DNA from 3 places in the Agromyces sp. CCNWLW203 genome. Region 2 is predicted to be linked to each of the others. Evidence: predicted binding sites of a transcription regulator. Region 2 holds the regulator's gene; each other region holds the start of a gene.
The links. The regulator HspR, encoded in region 2, represses chaperone genes until heat shock. The targets are predictions, from matches to a motif close to AAGTTGAGTCNNNNNGACTCAACTT.

Region 1 (5,985 bases), 1.0 Mb from region 2:
GGCCGCGGCTATCCAGGCATTCCTACTGCGCTATTTGCCCGATCAGGATGACGCGCAGCGGCGGTTGGACAGCCTTGCTCCGGAGGTTTCAGAGATCTACTGGCAGAACTTCAACTACTTCGGCTTGGGCCAGGAGTATTCGCAAGCGAAGGCAGCGGGCTGGAACCTTGTCGATGCTGGCCGCCCGGTCGCGGCACTGATGCTCAATCTGCTGTACTTGCGTGAAGGGCCGGCGGATGAAGAGACCGCCGAACTGTTCGCGACGGCGCTCGAGGCTCTACTGGCTAAACCAGAGCCGGACCCGGAGATCCAAAACCTGCAGCAGTACGAGTTGGAACGAGTGTTTTCCGCGCTGTCCGAGCATCGCGATCATCTGACGCCGCAGCGGGTCGTGGCTCTTGAGTGGCAGTTGCTGCCACTCTCCAGCTTGGATGGCCGCGCGCCAGCCCTGCACGCTGAGATCAGGAGCAATCCCGAGTTCTTTGTTGAGTTGGTCGTGGCCTGCTTCCGCCCAGCGCACGGTGTCCCTTCCGCTGAGTCCGGGCTGGGCGAGAGTGCGGACGGTGCGGAACCTGACGAGATCGATGAATCAACTGAGCAGCAAAGGGCTGTCGCTGGACGCGCATGGGAGGTGTTGCGGAGCTGCGACCAAGTCCCCGGAGTCCAGATTGACCGCAGCCACGATGTGCCAGCGCTAGAGCGCTGGATTTCCACGGCTCGCACCGGTCTTGCTGTGGCGGACCGTGTGGTCATCGGCGACCTGCAGATCGGCGAGCTCCTGAGTCATGCACCCCGAAACGAGGACGGCTCACCCTTCTCCCCGGCGCTTCGTGATCTGCTTGAACATCTTGCGAGCGATGAGATCATGCGCGGAATCGCGACAGGAATGTTCAACTCCCGCGGGATCACGTCAAGGGATCTCAATGAGGGTGGCGGCCAGGAATGGCAGTTGGTTGAGATGTATCGCGCCTACGCCGAGGAAGCAAGGTCATGGCCGCTTACGCGTCGGTTGCTTGAGGGAATTGCGGAGAGATACGAGGCAGATGCTCGGAGGGAGGATCTTTCAGCCGAACGACGCAAGCAAGGGCTTCGATAGTAACTGCGGAAGTCTGGGCCCTCGGACGACGGTCGTGCGATTAAGTGCGGGCAATGGCCCCACAACCTCGCTGGGGTTGAGGTGCGGGGGTTAGAGGCGCATCTGTACCGCCGTTGACAACGATAGGCCGGCGGGGTCACAACGCGCCCCGTAGCGCTGGGCGATGGCAGGCCAGACGTTCCTTCACAACACGAGAAGGTCAGATCGATGCCTTAGAGCGCTGGTCAGTCGGCTCGATCGACCTCAGGAATAGATGCATCCCCGACGACGGGTTGTTGTGAGGGAACGGCGTGCCATCGCCTTCGTGACGGCGGTCGAGTGCCACTGCTCGGGCTGCCGCTTCCTTCCGGGCTGGCATGTACTCTTCCGCAGAAATGGTCTTTCCTTCTCGGCCATCGAACCTTCGACTGAGGCTCTCTATTTCGCCCGTATTCCCGAACTTCGTGTGCGGTCGGTGGTGAAGGATGAGCCAAATCTCAAAGCAAGGGTTTGAGATCGCCAGTTTCACTCCGTTCCGTCGGGCAAGGTCCCTTGCTTCAATCAAATTTGGATGGTTCTTAGGCCATTCGACGTCGAAGAGACACCAACACTCGTCAACCTCTGCCTCCGCCAGTCGATCCGATGCCATTCGTACGAGCGTGAGAGGTACGCCGTGGTCGGGGTGAATCTGCAGCGAAAGCGCGGTGTTCGAGGAGACCTCAGGCAACGCCATGAGCCCCTTCACATAATCTGGCTCTGAGTTCTTGCCCTCGGTGAATACAACTACCGTTCTCCGCACGGGGCGGGTGCCGGCCCGCCGCTTTAGTGATGGGCTCTTCTTCGGTCTACCCACCGTTCAGCCGATCAGGCCAAGGGACCGCAGGAATGCGGCCTGATCGACTTGTGGCAATGCGCCGAAGCGGCCGTGTAGATATGCGCTCTCCAGGTTCTGAGATCGGCGGACTCTCTCTCCTGCAAACTCGGCCAATGCCCCCAACCGAGTCGAACCATCCGGCAGCTTTTCGGTCAGCCACACTTCATCGCGATTCAAGTGATTCAGAAGACTTGTGTCGTGGGACGTGAAGATGAGCTGCGCGCCAAACGGATTCATGACTGAGCTCTTGAAGATGTTCACCAGCTCAGCAGAAAGAGTTGGGTGAAGGCTCGCGTCCAACTCGTCAAAGACAACAGCGGACCCCTCTTGCAGCGCGCTGAGTACTGGCCCGATGAGGTGGAACCAGGTTCGCGTTCCTTCAGATTCATCGGCGAAATCGAGTGGGGCCGACATGGACGCGGTCTTGTGCACTAGCCGGACTCTCCGTTCGCGTCGAGGACTCGATCCATCCGGGTAGTCGACCTTCCTTTCATCAATCACTACGTCGTCAATTCCCAGATCAGCGAGACGCAACAGTGAGAGCGCGGCATCGCGCTGGCCGTTCGTTAGATCAACCTCAAGATCGTCAAAGAGCGTTGGTTGATCAAAGTTGTCGAACCATCGCATTGTCGACATATATCCAACTGGGTTGCGCCAGGCGCCGCCACCAGTTCGACGACGTCGGGGAAGCTGCCCCAGCGTCTGAATCTGCAAGATCTCATGCGCAAATTTGCGCACAAGAGGTTCATCAAAACGGCGTGCAACGGAAAGCGCCAGCGTCCTATCAGTCAGCAGTTCGCGCGTGCCGGATAGGCTACCCAAGCCCCGCTGTAGTTTTAGGCCCGCGTCGTCACGCTCGAACACTCGGCGACGTTTCTTCTCTGGGTAGTGGAACAGTGCTTCGTAGGAGACCTTCGCGGCGTCTAGTTCAAGCCTGTACTCGAAGCGCACACCGTCAACCATCGCCTCGAGGACGAATTCGCTGGTTTGTAACTTGTCAGGCCCGAATGCGAACGGCTCGGTGGGGATGTCGTCTTCCCAGAACCGAACCGAGTTCCGGACGGCGTCTCGAAGCCAGCCCATTGCAGAGACGACGTTCGACTTTCCCGAGGCGTTGGGCCCGAAAACGGCCGCGACGGCGAGCAATCCTTCGCCGATACTTTCTTGGAAGTGAACCTCGGGACGGTCGCGGTCGATGGCCACAAATGACAATTCGACCGGTGAGGCGATCGACCGATAGTTGCTGACCTCAAAACGAACTAGCACGAGCCCAGCGTAGTCTTGCATCCGCACGCAAGGAACGATTTTCGTTCTGTTTCGACGAAATTTGCCCCCTGTGACCGTTTCCCCTGCGATCTCGAGGGAATTTCGAGCTGGCGGGCCGGTTCTGTTCGACGAGGCTTGCGACCTCGGGAATACCCGCGCCCCCTCCGCGTTGAACTTGAGCGTACCCCGCTCAACTCTCCAGGAGGATTGGTGCCCGAAGACTTCAGCCCCGAAGCCGGCGCGAGCTCGTTCGACGAGTTTCTCGCCCGCTATCTCGCGGGTGAGCAGGCGCGTCAGGCTCGGTCGATCGACCTCAGCCGGTTCCTGACCGCCCGTACTCAAGGCATCCTGCGTCAAGCAGGACGCTTCGCGCTCGAGCGCGGCCAGACCGAGCTCGACGCCCTGCACATCCTGCGCGTGATCGTCGAAGACGAGAGCGTCACGCAGGCGATCGCCCGCATCGGCGTCGCCCCCGAGCGGCTCATCACCGCGACCGAGGCGCGACTGCCCGCTGCCGGTGACACCGCCGACATCAACGCGGCCACGATCACGCCGAGCGCCTCCCGCGCGCTGTTCCACAGCTACCAGGTGGCGCGCTCGGCCGGCTCGACCTACATCGACCCCGAGCACCTCTTCTTCGCGCTCGTGCTGGGGCAGGATGCCCCCGCCGGCCAGGTGCTCGCACGCGCCGGCGTCACCGCCGAGGCCCTCACGCAGGGCATGCGCGAGACGGTCGAAGCGGGCGAATTTCGAGACGGCGCTGGCGCGCCTCCTCAATCCGCGGACTCCGAGACCCCCATGCTCGACAAGTTCGGCACCGACCTCACCGAGCTGGCCGCGAACGGCGAGCTCGACCCCGTGATCGGCCGTGCCGACGAGATCGAGCAGACCATCGAGATCCTCAGCCGTCGCACCAAGAACAACCCGGTGCTGATCGGCGAGGCCGGCGTCGGCAAGACCGCGATCGTCGAGGGCCTCGCCCGCGCGATCGTCGAGGAGTCGGTGCCCGAGGCCCTGCTCGACAAGCGCGTCATCTCGCTCGACCTGCCCGGCATGCTGGCGGGCACCCGCTACCGCGGTGACTTCGAGGAGCGCCTCACCAAGACCATGGAGGAGATCGCCGCGCACAAGGGCGAGCTCATCATCTTCATCGATGAGATCCACACGGTGGTCGGCGCGGGCGGTTCTGGCGACGGCGGCACCGACGCGGGCAACATCCTGAAGCCGCGCCTCGCGCGCGGCGAGCTGCACCTCGTGGGTGCGACCACGCTCAAGGAATACCGCGCGATCGAGAAGGACCCCGCTCTCGAGCGCCGGTTCCAGCCGGTGCGCGTGGGGGAGCCCTCCATCGAAGACGCCGTGCTGATTCTGCACGGGCTGAAGCCCGCCTACGAGGAGCACCACGGCGTGCAGTACACGGATGCCGCGCTGCGCGCCTCCGTCGAGCTGAGCGCCCGCTACCTCACCGACCGCGTGCTGCCCGACAAGGCCATCGACCTCATCGACCAGGCCGGCGCGCGTCTGCGCCTGAAGCTCGGTATGAAGACGGATGTCTCCGCGCTCATCGCGCGACTCGCCGACCTCGAGGCCGACAAGAACGCCGCCGTGGGCGCCGAGCACTACGAAGAGGCCTCGCGCATCCGCGACGAGATCTCGAAGGTGCAGGCGAAGCTCGACGAGGCGACTGCTCGTTCGCAGGGGGGTTTCGAGACGGCCGCGGACGGCCTCCTCAACCAGCAGAGCACCGTGATCGACGAGGCCGAGATCGCCGCGGTGATCTCGCGGGCCACCGCCATTCCGGTGAACCGCCTCACCGAGAGCGAGCGCGAGCGCCTCGGCGACCTCGAGGGCGAGCTGCACGCGCGCGTCATCGGTCAAGACGACGCGGTCACCGCCGTCGCCAAGGCCGTGCGCCGCAGCCGCACCGGCATGGGCGACGCCAAGCGCCCGGTCGGGTCGTTCCTGTTCCTCGGACCGACGGGTGTCGGCAAGACCGAGCTGGCGCGTGCGCTGGCGTCGTCGCTCTTCGACGACGAGCAGGCGATCGTGCGCTTCGACATGAGCGAGTTCGGCGAGCGGCACACCGTGTCGCGACTCGTCGGTGCCCCTCCCGGCTATGTCGGTTACGACGAGGCCGGGCAGCTCACCGAGCGCGTGCGGCGCAACCCCTACTCGATCGTGCTGTTCGACGAGATCGAGAAGGCGCACCCCGACGTGTTCAACCTGCTGCTACAGGTGCTCGACGACGGACGCCTGACCGACGGCCAGGGGCGCACGGTCGACTTCCGCAACACTGTGATCGTGATGACCTCGAACCTCGGTTCGGAGTTCCTCGCGTCGCGTTCGGGTGCGCTCGGCTTCGTGGCATCCGCTGATGGCTCTGGTTTCGCGTCGCAAGACGACGTGCGCCAGCGCGTCATGGGCAAGGTGCGCGAGGCCATGCGCCCCGAGTTCCTGAACCGCATCGACGAGATCGTGCTGTTCCAGAAGCTCGACGAGCCGCAGCTCGCCCAGATCGTGCGCCTCATGCTCGGCGCGACCGAGAAGCGGCTCGCCGCGCGCGAGGTCGCCTTCGAGGTGACGGATGCCGCGGTGTCGCTGCTGGCCGAACGCGGCTACGAGCCCGAGTACGGTGCCCGGCCCCTGCGCCGCGTCATCCAGCGCGAGATCGACGACCGCATCAGCGACCTGTTCGTGAGCGGTGCGCTCGGCGACGGCGAGGGCGTGACGGTGGATGCCTCGGGCGGCGAGTTCGTCGTGGCATCCGTGC
Region 2 (5,985 bases):
ACGGAATGGATCTTCGGCTCGGTGCGACATGCGACCCCCCGATTGCACCGAGCGCCACGGCCCGCGGCGCTCACGACGAACGTATCCGCCACGAGCCGAGATGAACAGCGGCAGAGTCTCCCGGTGGGGCCATCCAGCGGGAATACTGGGCGTCGGCTGTGAGTTGAGTCAAGTACACTCAAGTTTCATCACCTCGACTTGACACGTTCACGGGGCGCTGAGAAGCTTGAGTCGGCAAGGCTCAAGTCTTGCCTCAGGTACTTCGGTTGCGGGCCGGCAAGGGTCGAACCGGTATCCCCTCCATGGTCTCGAGCGGCGCTTCGCGCTCCTCGGCCGGCGAGGGGGAGAAGGAGAACACACATGTCACGTGCAGTAGGAATCGACCTCGGCACCACCAACTCGGTCGTCGCGGTCCTCGAGGGCGGCGAGCCCACGGTCATCGCGAACGCGGAGGGCCTCCGTACGACCCCGTCGGTCGTCGCATTCACGAAAGACGGCGAGGTGCTCGTCGGCGAGACCGCGAAGCGCCAGGCCGTCACCAACGTCGACCGCACCATCGCGTCGGTCAAGCGCCACGTCGGCACCGACTGGAAGACCGACGAGATCGACGGCAAGCAGTACACGCCGCAAGAGATCTCGGCGCGCATCCTGCAGAAGCTGAAGCGCGACGCCGAGCAGTACCTCGGCGACACCGTCACCGACGCCGTCATCACGGTGCCCGCGTACTTCAACGACGCCGAGCGCCAGGCCACGAAGGAGGCCGGCGAGATCGCGGGCCTGAACGTGCTGCGCATCATCAACGAGCCCACCGCTGCCGCACTCGCGTACGGCCTCGACAAGGGCAAGGAGGACGAGCTCATCCTCGTCTTCGACCTCGGTGGCGGCACGTTCGACGTGTCCCTCCTCGAGGTGGGCAAAGACGACGACTTCTCGACCATCCAGGTCAAGGCGACCGCGGGCGACAACCGCCTCGGCGGCGACGACTGGGACCAGCGCGTCGTCGACTGGCTCATCAAGAAGTTCAAGGAGTCGACGGGCGTCGACGTCTCGAACGACAAGATCGCCAAGCAGCGCCTGAAGGAGGCCGCAGAGCAGGCCAAGAAGGAACTGTCCTCGAACCTGAAGGCGTCCATCCAGCTGCCCTACCTCTCGCTCACCGAGAACGGCCCTGCGAACCTCGACGAGACGCTCACGCGCGCCGAGTTCGAGAACATGACGAGCGACCTGCTCGACCGCACGAAGAAGCCGTTCGAAGACGTCATCCGCGAGGCCGGCGTCAAGCTCTCCGACATCGCGCACGTCGTGCTCGTCGGCGGCTCGACGCGCATGCCCGCGGTCAGCGAGCTCGTCAAGAAGGAGACCGGCCAGGAGCCCAACAAGGGCGTCAACCCCGATGAGGTCGTCGCCGTCGGCGCGGCACTCCAGGCGGGCGTCCTCAAGGGCGAGCGCAAAGACGTGCTGCTCATCGACGTCACCCCCCTCAGCCTCGGCATCGAGACCAAGGGCGGCATCATGACGAAGCTCATCGAGCGCAACACGGCGATCCCGACCAAGCGCAGCGAGACCTTCACGACCGCCGACGACAACCAGCCGTCGGTCGCGATCCAGGTCTTCCAGGGCGAGCGCGAGTTCACCCGCGACAACAAGCCGCTCGGCACCTTCGAGCTCACGGGCATCGCGCCGGCGCCTCGCGGCGTGCCGCAGATCGAGGTCACGTTCGACATCGACGCCAACGGCATCGTGCACGTGTCGGCGAAGGACAAGGGCACCGGCAAGGAGCAGCGCATGACGATCTCGGGCGGCTCGAGCCTCCCGAAGGACGACATCGAGCGCATGGTGAGGGAGGCCGAGGAGCACGCCGCCGAAGACAAGGCGCGTCGCGAGTCGGCTGAGACCCGCAACCAGGCCGAGCAGCTCGTCTACTCGATCGAGAAGCTCATCAAGGACAACGACGACAAGCTCCCCGCTGACGTCAAGTCCGAGGTCCAGGGCGACGTCGACGCGCTGAAGACCGCGCTCGCGGGTGAAGACGACGAGGCCGTGAAGTCGGCCTTCGAGAAGCTCAACGCGTCGCAGGGCAAGCTCGGCGAGGCGATCTACGCCCAGTCGCAGCAGGCCGACGCGAGCGCCGCGGCCGGCGAAGACGCGAACGCGTCCGGCGCCGAGGGCGACCAGTCCTCCGACGAGGACGTGGTCGACGCCGAGGTCATCGACGACGAGGAAGAGAAGAAGTAGCCATGGCAGACGAGAAGGAGACTCCCGAGGTCCCCGATCCCGACGCCGGCGCCGCCGACGAGGTGACGGATGCCGCGGCATCCGTCACCCCCGAGGGGGAGGACGCCGAGGGAGAGACCCCCGAGGCCGAGAACCCCGAGGCCGACGAAGACGTGCTCACCGTCGACGACATCCTGAACGCGGCGAACGCCGAGGTGCAGGATCCGAGCGACGAGCACCTGGCCGACCTCAAGCGCATCACCGCGGAGTACGCCAACTACCGCAAGCGCACCGAGGCGAACCGTGAACTCGAGCGCGAACGGGCCGTCGGCGCGGCGGTAGCCGTGCTGCTGCCCGTGCTCGACGACCTCGACCGTGCCGAGAAGCACGGCGACCTCGAGGGCGACGCTCCGTTCGCGACCATCGCGGCGAAGCTGCGCGGCTCGGTCGAGAAGCTCGGCCTCACCGCCTTCGGCGAGGTGGGCGAGCCGTTCGATCCGCAGCGGCACGAGGCGATCTTCCAGCAGCCGTCGGGCGACGTCGAGATCGACACGGTCGCCGATGTCGTCGAGACGGGCTACATGCTCGGCGGAACGCAGCTTCGCGCGGCGAAGGTCGTCGTGAAGACCCCGCAGTAGTGCACCCGTCGGTCGAGTAGCGACGAAGGAGCGTATCGAGACCCGTCACGAGGTCTCGGTACGCACTTCGCGCTCCTCGACCGGCAGAAGACCTGCCCGACAGACACACACGACTAGATTTCAGAAGAGGAGGTGCCGGTGGCCAGTCAGGATTGGTTCGACAAGGACTTCTACAAGGTGCTCGGCGTCTCCAAAGACGTGAGCGATGCGGAGCTCAAGAAGACGTACCGCAAGCTCGCGCGCAAGTACCACCCCGACTCCAACCCCGGTGATGCTGCCGCCGAGGCGAAGTTCAAGGAGATCAGCGAGGCGCACTCCGTGCTCGCGGATCCCGAGCAGCGCAAGGAGTACGACGCCGTGCGGGCCATGGGCTCCGGCGCTCGTTTCACGGCGCCCGGCAGTGCCGGCGGCGCCGGCGGCTTCGAAGACGTCTTCGGCGGCATGTTCGGCCAGGGCGGCGGCGGCCGAGGCCAGTCCTACACGTTCCAGCAGGGCGGCGACTACGACGACCTGCTCGGCGGGCTCTTCGGCGGCGGCCGGTTCGGTCAACCGACCGGCGGCTACCGCGGCGCCGGCGGCCCCACCAAGGGGCGGGATGTCACGGCGTCGACCACCCTCGACTTCGTCACGGCCACCAAGGGCGACCAGATCACCCTGCAGACCGCCGAGGGCAAGCCGATCACGGTGCGCATTCCCGCGGGTGTCGCCGACGGTCAGAAGATCCGCCTGCGCGGCAAGGGCCAGCCCTCGCCCGACGGCGGCGAGCCCGGCGACATCGTGCTGACCGTGACGGTACGCAAGCACCCGGTCTTCGAGCGCGACGGCCTGAACCTCAGGGTCACCGTGCCCGTCACGTTCACCGAGGCGGCGCTCGGTGCGACCATCCAGGTGCCGACCCTCGGCGGCGACCCGGTGAAGCTGCGCGTCGCCCCCGGCACGCCGAGCGGCCGGGTGCTGCGGGTCAAGGGACGCGGCGTCGAGACGCCGAAGGGCACCGGAGACCTGCTCGCGGTCGTGCAGGTGGCCGTGCCGTCCCACCTCTCGAAGGAGGCGGAGACGAAGCTCGAGGAGTTCGCCGCGCTGCTGCCCGACGAGAACCCCCGCGACGACCTGCTCGCGAAAGCGAAGGGCTAGGCGGTGGAGATGAACGAGAGGAGCCCGCTCTTCGTCATCTCCGTCGCCGCCGAGCTCGCGGGCATGCACCCGCAGACGCTGCGCCAGTACGACCGGCTCGGGCTCGTCTCGCCGACCCGCACCGCGGGTAAGTCGCGGCGCTACTCGATGCACGACGTCGTGCAGCTGCGCGAGATCGCCCAGCTCTCGAGCGAGGGCGTGAGCCTCGAGGGCATCCGCCGGGTGCTCGGCCTCGAAGACGAGGTGGCGACACTGCGTGCGCGCGTGCGCGAACTCGAGGCCGCGCTCGCCGACGAGATGCTGAACCGCCCCGGCCGGCGCGTGTTCGCGGCGGGTTCGGCGGGCGAGGTCATCTCGCTGAAGGCCGGCACCCGGGTGCGACGCGAGAACGCGGTCGTCGTCTGGCGCCCGCTCGAGCGCGACTAGCGCAACTTGCGCGAACTGCTCAGCGGCCCCACGCCGACGCCGGCGCCTCGATGACGTCGTAGGGCCGCGAGCTCCAGTGCGTGCCATAGCCGTAGTGGCTCGACGCCCATGCCGAGGCCCAGATGGCCTGCGCCGTCGCGTCGGCCGAGTCGCCCCGCGCGAGCGCCGCGTCGACCTCGGGGTACCGACCCGATTGCAGGTTCTCGGCGGCGTAGTACGCGGCCTCGATGAGGGACGGGTAACTGCCGAGACCCGAACCGCCGCCCGAGCCCTGCCCGTTGTTCAGGGGATTGTTGCGGTTCCACCAATTGTCGGCGCCGTTCTCCTGACGCATCCACCGCATCATGAACGTGATGTTCTCCTCGGTCAGCGGCCACGCGCCCTCGATGAGCACGAGCTTGGCCCAGTCGACGTTCGTGCCGCCGGCGACGAGCGTCTGCTCGCCGGTGGTCGCGACGTAGGACTCCTGCGAGACGGCGGGCGCCGCGACATCCGATGCGACCCTGAGATCTTGCACGGCTCCGCGGTGCGGCGCGTTCGCCGCCGCGACGGACGCCAGGCCGCCGGGTTGCGCCTGCGGCAGCGGGGCGAGGGCGAGTCCTGCGAGCAGGCCGATCACGGAGAGCACGGCGGCCGCGGCGAGCGACCGGCGGGGCGAACCAGTGCGCGACCGCACCGGTCGGCGGGGACGCGTCACGGGCGTCGCGACCTCATGTCGCGCCGCCCGTCGTCCCCCGGTCCGTGCGTCCTGCATGCGGCACCGAGGGTAGCAAACCCCGCCGAGAGCCGCACCCAGCGAAATCGCTCGTGATCAGGTGCACCCGTTCGGGCGGCGGGTGCCGCGTACCCTTGGGGGATGCCCTTCGACTTCGACGCCCTGCGGCGCCGCCCCGATGTCGAGGGGCCGGGGCTCGAGGCGTCGGATGCCGCGGACCGACTGATCCTCGACGAGGCGGCGGCACTCATCGGCGAGGCTGGGCCGGGGGAGATCGTCGTCGTCGACGACTCCTACGGGGCGCTCGCGCTCGCCGCGGCGTACGCGGGTGCGAGGGGCATCCGGGTGCACCAGGACCTCGTGACGGGGGAGCGGGCACTGGCCGAGAACGCGGGCCGGCTCGCGCTCGAGGGCGAGGTGCGATCGATGCCGCTCGCCCCCGAACTCGTCGCTGGTGCACGGCTCGTGCTCATGCGGCTGCCGCGCTCGCTCGACCGGCTCGATGAGGTGTCGCAGCTCGTTGCGGCGCACGCGGACCCGAGGGTCGTCGTCGTCGCGGGCGGGCGGATCAAGCACATGACGCTCGCGATGAACGAGGTGCTCGCTCGCAGCTTCGGGCGGCTCGACGTGAGCCGGGCCCGGCAGAAGTCGCGAGTGCTGATGGCGTCGGAGGCGGGTTTCGAGACGCGTCCTCCTTCGTCGGGCGCTCCTCAACCCGCGGTGGGGGGCGGCTGGCCGCGCCGCACCCGGCACGACGACCTCGGCCTCACGGTCGTCGCGCACGGCGGCGTCTTCGCCGGCACGGGCGTCGACATCGGCACCCGGTTCCTGCTCGAGCAGTTGGGCGATGCTGCTCCG
Region 3 (5,985 bases), on a different contig from region 2:
GATCTGCGGCTGGTCAACGGATGCGTCCATCGCTGAAGACTGCCACACCGCCGCCGAGTCGGCTCAGCGGCCGGGCAGGCTCAGCCCCGCGCGAGCACGAGCGAGAATTCGACGAACCCGTCGGGCTCGACCGAGACGAAGCCGAGGTTCGGCGCTTCGACGCCGAAGTCGGCGAAGGTGATGGGAATGCTGCCGGCGACCTGGCCGTCGCTGCCGTTCCAGACCGCTTCGAGATCGACGGTCACGCTGCGCGTGACGCCCGCGAGCGTGAGGTCGCCCGTGGCCTGCACCGTCTGCACTTCGCCGACGGTCGGAGCGGCGGCCGCCGTGACCGGCTCGGTCAGCACGAAAGTCGCCGTCGGGAATTCGCTCGCCCGCATCGCGTTCGAGCGGAAGTACTCGTCGCGGTTGCCCGAGTCGGTGGCGATCGAGGCGACGTCGACTTCGAGCGACGCGGCGGTGAGGCTGAGCCCGTCGACCGTGAAGCCGCCGGTCACGTCGGAGGTGCGGCCGGTGACCGTCACGTCGGTGCCGTTCAGCACCTCGTCGACGCGGTAGCCGGCGAACGACCCGTCGGCCACGGTCCAGTCGCCCGTGAGATCGGATGCCTCGGCTCCGGCTCCGGCTCCGGCTCCGGCCTCGGCCGTCGCGGAGGGGGCGACCGTGACCGACGGGGCCGACTCGGCCTCGCCGACGATGAGGTCGCGGTACACGATCGGCCCCGCGACGGCGGCGACCCCGCCGAGCACGAGTACTCCCGCGATGATCGAGGTGGTGATGATCTTCGTGCGCTTCTGCATGCGTGCTCCCCACGGTCGGACTTCGAGCATTGCCGACGAACGTATGAGAAAGCATTGAATACGCCGTGATCGAGTCCACATGGCGGCGGATGACGCGGCACGCGCCTATCGCCGCCATCGCGCGTCCCTCGCATTGCGGCTGGCGGGACCGACGGCGGATCGCCCGCCCTATGCTCGCCGTTCTTCGGGGGACAGCTGGCCTTCGATCGCGTCGGCGATCCTGCGCTGGATGACCCGGTCGTGCATTGCGGGTCCGGTCGCGGTGCCGTCGTCTTCGTATTCGCCCGCGCGGCTCGGATCCAGCAGGCGCCGCATGCCGGCGCGCGTCACGCGCTGATCGAGCGCGGCGCTGCCGCTGAGGGTGAGCAGGGCGGCGCCTTGATCGAGCGCAGCGAGCAGCGCCCCGACTTCGTTCGTGGACAGGATCTCGTCCTCGGGGCGCGACTCCTGGGCGATTGCGACATAGGCGTCGGTCAAGAGGGTCATTCGCTTTCCCAGCTCGACCGCGAGGCGCTCGTCGCGTGCGGCCGTCGCGATGAACTCGAGCGACGCGAGTGCGAAACCGCGGATCGCCTCGACGACCTCTTCGCTCGCGTAGCGTCCGGAGTCGGGATCGTCGGGCTGCTCGAAGAGATCCCATGAGCCGTCGGCGAGCGCCGTCTCCAGGTTCGCGTCCATCACGGCGAGAAAGAGCGCAGCCTTGCCGTCGAAGTTCGAGTACACAGCGCCTTTGGAGAAGCCGGCCTCGCGAGCGATGAGCTCGAGGTTCGCGCCGTGGTACCCGTCGCGGGCGAACACTGCGCGCGCCGCGAGCACCAGCGCATCGCGCGTGTGCCGCTGGCTCTCCTGCCGAGAGCGGGGAGAAGCAGGGGTGGCCATGCACAGATCATACGGCGGGTCGCCATATTGACATGCTTCGGGTATTTGAATACCCTCGGTATTCAGATACCAATAGTATTTTGGGGAGAATTCCATGGACCGAGATGTCCTGCATATTGCCGGCCTCACCCGCCGCTTCGGCGCAACCGTCGCGAACGATGCGGTGTCGTTGCGGGTGAGGCCCGGCGAAGTCGTCGGCCTGCTCGGGCATAACGGCGCCGGAAAGACCACCCTCGTCTCGCAGATCGTCGGCCTGCTCCGGCCGGATGCCGGGACCATCCACGTCGGCGGCACCGACGCGGTCGCCGACCCGGCCGGCGCGCGACGGCACGTCGCGATGCAGCCGCAGGCGCAGGCGCCGATCGACGGGCTGACACCGCGAACGGCGATCGAGATCGCCGGGCGCATCCGCGGCCTGTCGAACCGGGACGCGCGAGCCGCCGCGACCGGCTTGGCCGAGGAACTGGACATCGCGCAATGGCTCGATGAGCGTGCGCTGCCCGAGGGTCGGGGCTTGTCAGGAGGCATCCGACGCCTCACGGCCTTCGCGATGACCGTCGTGGCCCCCACGCCCCTGCTCGTCCTGGATGAGCCGACGAACGACATCGACGCCTCGCGGCGCCGCCTGCTCTGGAACGCTGTTCGACGGCGGGGCGACGATGGCGCCGGCGTGCTGCTCGTCACTCACAACGTCGTCGAGGCGGAGCGTATCGTCGACGACCTCGTCATCCTGAACCGCGGCAAGGTGATCGCCTCAGGCTCGCCCGCCCATCTTCGCGGCACGCATGACGGCGACCTCAGGCTCGAACTCGAACTTCCGCCCGGTGGATCGGACCCCACCGCGGATGCCCGCGGCCTTCCGGTCGCCCCGTTGCGTCTTGTGCGTACCGGGCGACGCGTGCTGATGACGGTTCCTGCGAGCGAGGCGGCACCGGCGGTCGCCTGGGCGACGGCGCTACGGACCCGCAACCGGCTCGATGGCTACTCGCTCGGGCCGACCACACTCGAGGACGCGTACCTCGCTCTCGCCTCCCGCGGGAGCGACGACGCCGCTCCGCACGCCACGACCGCTCCCGTCCCCCTGGAGGCCCCGAATGTCTGAGCTCCCCACCGCGACCGCGTCGACCGAACTCGGCGCGGCACCTCGGTCGATGCCCGATCCCGTGAACGTGAGCCCCTGGACCAGCTACACCACGCTGCTGCGCTGGACTCTCGCGCAGATCGGCAGCCTGCTGCCGCTCGTCATCATCATCCAGGCCCTCCTCGCCGCCGGCATCATCATCGGGTTCGGGTTCCTCATCCCCGACATCGATTCGGCGACGGCGATGTTCCTCTCCACCGGAGCGCCCACCGTCCTGCTCCTCACCATCGGGCTGGTGATCGTGCCTCAGGGGGTCTCACGTGCCCGCGCCGACGGCAGCTTCGACTACATGCGCGCGCTGCCGCTTGCCCGCCCGCTCCTGTTCGCAGCCGATCTCACCGTATGGCTCATCATCGCGTTGCCGAGTATCGCCGTCGCCATCGTCGTGGGCTGGCTCAGGTACGACCTCGACTTCTCGTTCGACTGGCCGCTCCTCATCGCCGCTGCCGTCCTCGTCACCGTGATGGCGACGGCGGTCGGGTACGCGATCGCGGTGAGCCTCCAGCCGATGCTCGCGCAGCTGGTCTCTCAGGTGCTGGTCTTCTTCGTGCTGCTCTTCTCGCCGATCACGTTCGCCGCGAGCCAGCTTCCCGAGTGGTTCCAGACGGTGCACGACTTCCTCCCGCTGCGCCCAGGCGCGGATCTTCTGCGGGCCGGGCTCGCGGCCGACAGCTTCGAGGCGAGCGGCCGAGACCTCGTGGTGCTGGTCGCATGGTGCATCGCCGGCATCGTGATCACCGTCCGCGCGCTCGTTCGCCGGCGCTAGGTGTACGCGACGCCCGTCGAGTAGATCGGCGGAGTTCAGGCGCCGCGACCCTGTCGAGACGACGGCGGATGACGCAGACTGTCGTGCATGAGCGACCGCGACGACGGCGATTCCCATGTGCTCGGGCCGGGACTCTTGCCGACACCCTTCACTGCCGACGAGATCCGCGACGCGACCGGCACGGGCAAGACGATCCGCATCCTCATCGAGGAACCCGACGGCACCCGGTTCGAGCGCGTCAACCGCTTCAGCGACTGCGACGCAGAGGGCGCGACGCTCGAACGCTGGCGTGCGACCCTCGACGGCGGGGTCGACGGTCAGGTCGTGAGCGGTCGTGTGACGTGGCTCGAATTGCAGTGGCACGCCGCGTTTCCGGCCGAGCGAACGACGGTGGCCGAGGAGACGCTCGAGCTTCCGATGGGGCGGCTCGAATGCGTGCGCTACGACACGCGCGAGGGCGATGTGACCGACGCGCCGGTCGAGTCGTTCTGGTTCGCCCGGGCGTTCCCTGGCATGCCGGTGCGGTTCGAGTCGCCGACGCCCGCCGGCATCGTGCGCACCACCGTGCTCTCCGTAGATCTGATGCGCTGACCCGGCCTGTCGATCACTGGCGCGCCACGCGGCATCCGTCTAGCGTGACCGGTGGGGGAGATTCGGCGCGGAAGTCGGAATACCAGCCCTCTCGGCAAAGTTGAGTTAAGTACACTCAAGTTTTGAACGAAGGGAGAGCCTGTGGCCAACATGCAGGGCGCGCCGAGCACGCAAGAGGAGCAGAAGTCGGCGCTCGAACAATACGGCGTCAACCTCACCGAGATCGCGAAGGCGGGCAAGCTCGACCCCGTGATCGGGCGCGACGCCGAGATCCGCCGCGTCAGCCAGGTGCTCACGCGCCGCACGAAGAACAACCCCGTGCTCATCGGCGAGCCGGGCGTCGGCAAGACCGCCGTCGTCGAAGGACTCGCGCAGCGCATCGTCGCGGGCGACGTCGCCGAGTCGCTGAAGAACAAGCAGCTCATCTCGCTCGACATCTCCGCGCTCGTCGCCGGTGCCATGTACCGCGGCCAATTCGAGGAGCGGCTGAAGGCCGTGCTCAAGGAGATCAACGACGCCGAGGGCGAGATCATCACCTTCGTCGACGAGCTGCACCTGCTCATGGGTGCCGGCGGCGGCGAGGGCTCCGTCGCGGCGTCCAACATGCTGAAGCCCATGCTCGCCCGCGGTGAGCTGCGACTCATCGGCGCGACCACGCTCAACGAGTACCGCGAATACATCGAGAAGGACGCCGCGCTCGAACGCCGCTTCCAGCAGGTGTACGTCGGCGAGCCGAGCGTCGAAGACACCGTCGCGATCCTCCGCGGGCTCAAGGGCCGCTACGAGGCCCACCACGGGGTCACGATCTCCGACGCCGCACTCGTCGCCGCGGCATCCCTGTCGAACCGCTACATCTCTGCCCGGCAACTGCCCGACAAGGCGATCGACCTCGTCGACGAGGCCATGTCGCGCCTCAAGATGGAGATCGACTCGAGCCCCGTCGAGATCGACCAGCTGAAGCGCCAGGTCGACCGCATGAAGCTCGAGGAGCTCGCCCTCAAGAAGGAGAAGGACGACGCGTCGAAGGAGCGGCTCGCGAAGCTGCGCGAGACGCTCGTCGAGCAGGAGCGCGAGCTCGCCGGGCTCGAGGAGCGGTGGGCACGCGAGCGGATGTCGCTGAACCGCGTCGGCGACCTGAAGAAGCAGCTCGACGACGCGGTCACCCAGCGCGATCGCGCAATGCGCGAGGCCGACTACGCGAAGGCCTCGAAGCTCGAGTACGAGACGATCGCCCGGCTGCAGCGCGACCTCGAGGCGGCCGAGCAGGCCGAGCAGGCTCCCGACGAGCCCCGCATGGTCAACGAGCAGGTCACTGAAGAGGACATCGCCCAAGTCATCGCCGCGTGGACGGGCATCCCCGTCGGCCGGCTGCTGCAGGGCGAGACCGAGAAGCTGCTGCACCTCGAGCAGGAGCTCGGCAAACGCCTCATCGGCCAGAAGCGCGCCGTCGCGGCGGTCGCCGACTCCGTGCGCCGCTCGCGCGCGGGCATCAGCGACCCCAACCGGCCGACCGGATCCTTCCTGTTCCTCGGCCCCACGGGTGTCGGCAAGACCGAGCTCGCGAAGTCGCTCGCCGACTTCCTCTTCGACGACGAGCACGCCATGGTGCGCATCGACATGTCGGAGTACGGCGAGAAGTTCTCGGTCTCCCGGCTCGTCGGTGCGCCCCCCGGGTACGTCGGCTACGACCAGGGCGGCCAGCTCACCGAGGCCGTGCGTCGTCGGCCCTACTCGGTGATCCTCTTCGACGAGGTCGAGAAGGCGCACCCCGAGGTCTTCGACGTGCTGCTGCAGGTGCTCGACGACGG

Region 1: VPH61_RS00720 (ATP-dependent Clp protease ATP-binding subunit) is a predicted target of HspR. The motif match lies at 3,388-3,412, and genes of this name have one in related genera.
Region 3: VPH61_RS12205 (ATP-dependent Clp protease ATP-binding subunit) is a predicted target of HspR. The motif match lies at 4,275-4,299, and genes of this name have one in related genera.

Annotation. Positions count from the first base shown of each region.
Region 1 is NZ_JAZHYX010000001.1:153,171-159,155, reverse strand. It holds gene VPH61_RS00730 (hypothetical protein) at 1-1,096, shown strand, start outside; gene VPH61_RS18840 (RloB family protein) at 1,296-1,874, opposite strand; gene VPH61_RS00725 (AAA family ATPase) at 1,932-3,236, opposite strand; gene VPH61_RS00720 (ATP-dependent Clp protease ATP-binding subunit) at 3,426-5,985, shown strand, end outside.
Region 2 is NZ_JAZHYX010000001.1:1,189,277-1,195,261, forward strand. It holds gene VPH61_RS05485 (hypothetical protein) at 1-30, opposite strand, end outside; gene dnaK (molecular chaperone DnaK) at 361-2,235, shown strand; gene VPH61_RS05495 (nucleotide exchange factor GrpE) at 2,238-2,852, shown strand; gene VPH61_RS05500 (DnaJ C-terminal domain-containing protein) at 2,991-3,986, shown strand; gene VPH61_RS05505 (heat shock protein transcriptional repressor HspR) at 3,996-4,412, shown strand; gene VPH61_RS05510 (hypothetical protein) at 4,432-5,166, opposite strand; gene VPH61_RS05515 (class I SAM-dependent methyltransferase) at 5,269-5,985, shown strand, end outside.
Region 3 is NZ_JAZHYX010000005.1:4,076-10,060, forward strand. It holds gene VPH61_RS12175 (hypothetical protein) at 1-36, shown strand, start outside; gene VPH61_RS12180 (YceI family protein) at 81-800, opposite strand; gene VPH61_RS12185 (TetR/AcrR family transcriptional regulator) at 969-1,775, opposite strand; gene VPH61_RS12190 (ABC transporter ATP-binding protein) at 1,774-2,781, shown strand; gene VPH61_RS12195 (ABC transporter permease) at 2,774-3,586, shown strand; gene VPH61_RS12200 (hypothetical protein) at 3,674-4,177, shown strand; gene VPH61_RS12205 (ATP-dependent Clp protease ATP-binding subunit) at 4,319-5,985, shown strand, end outside.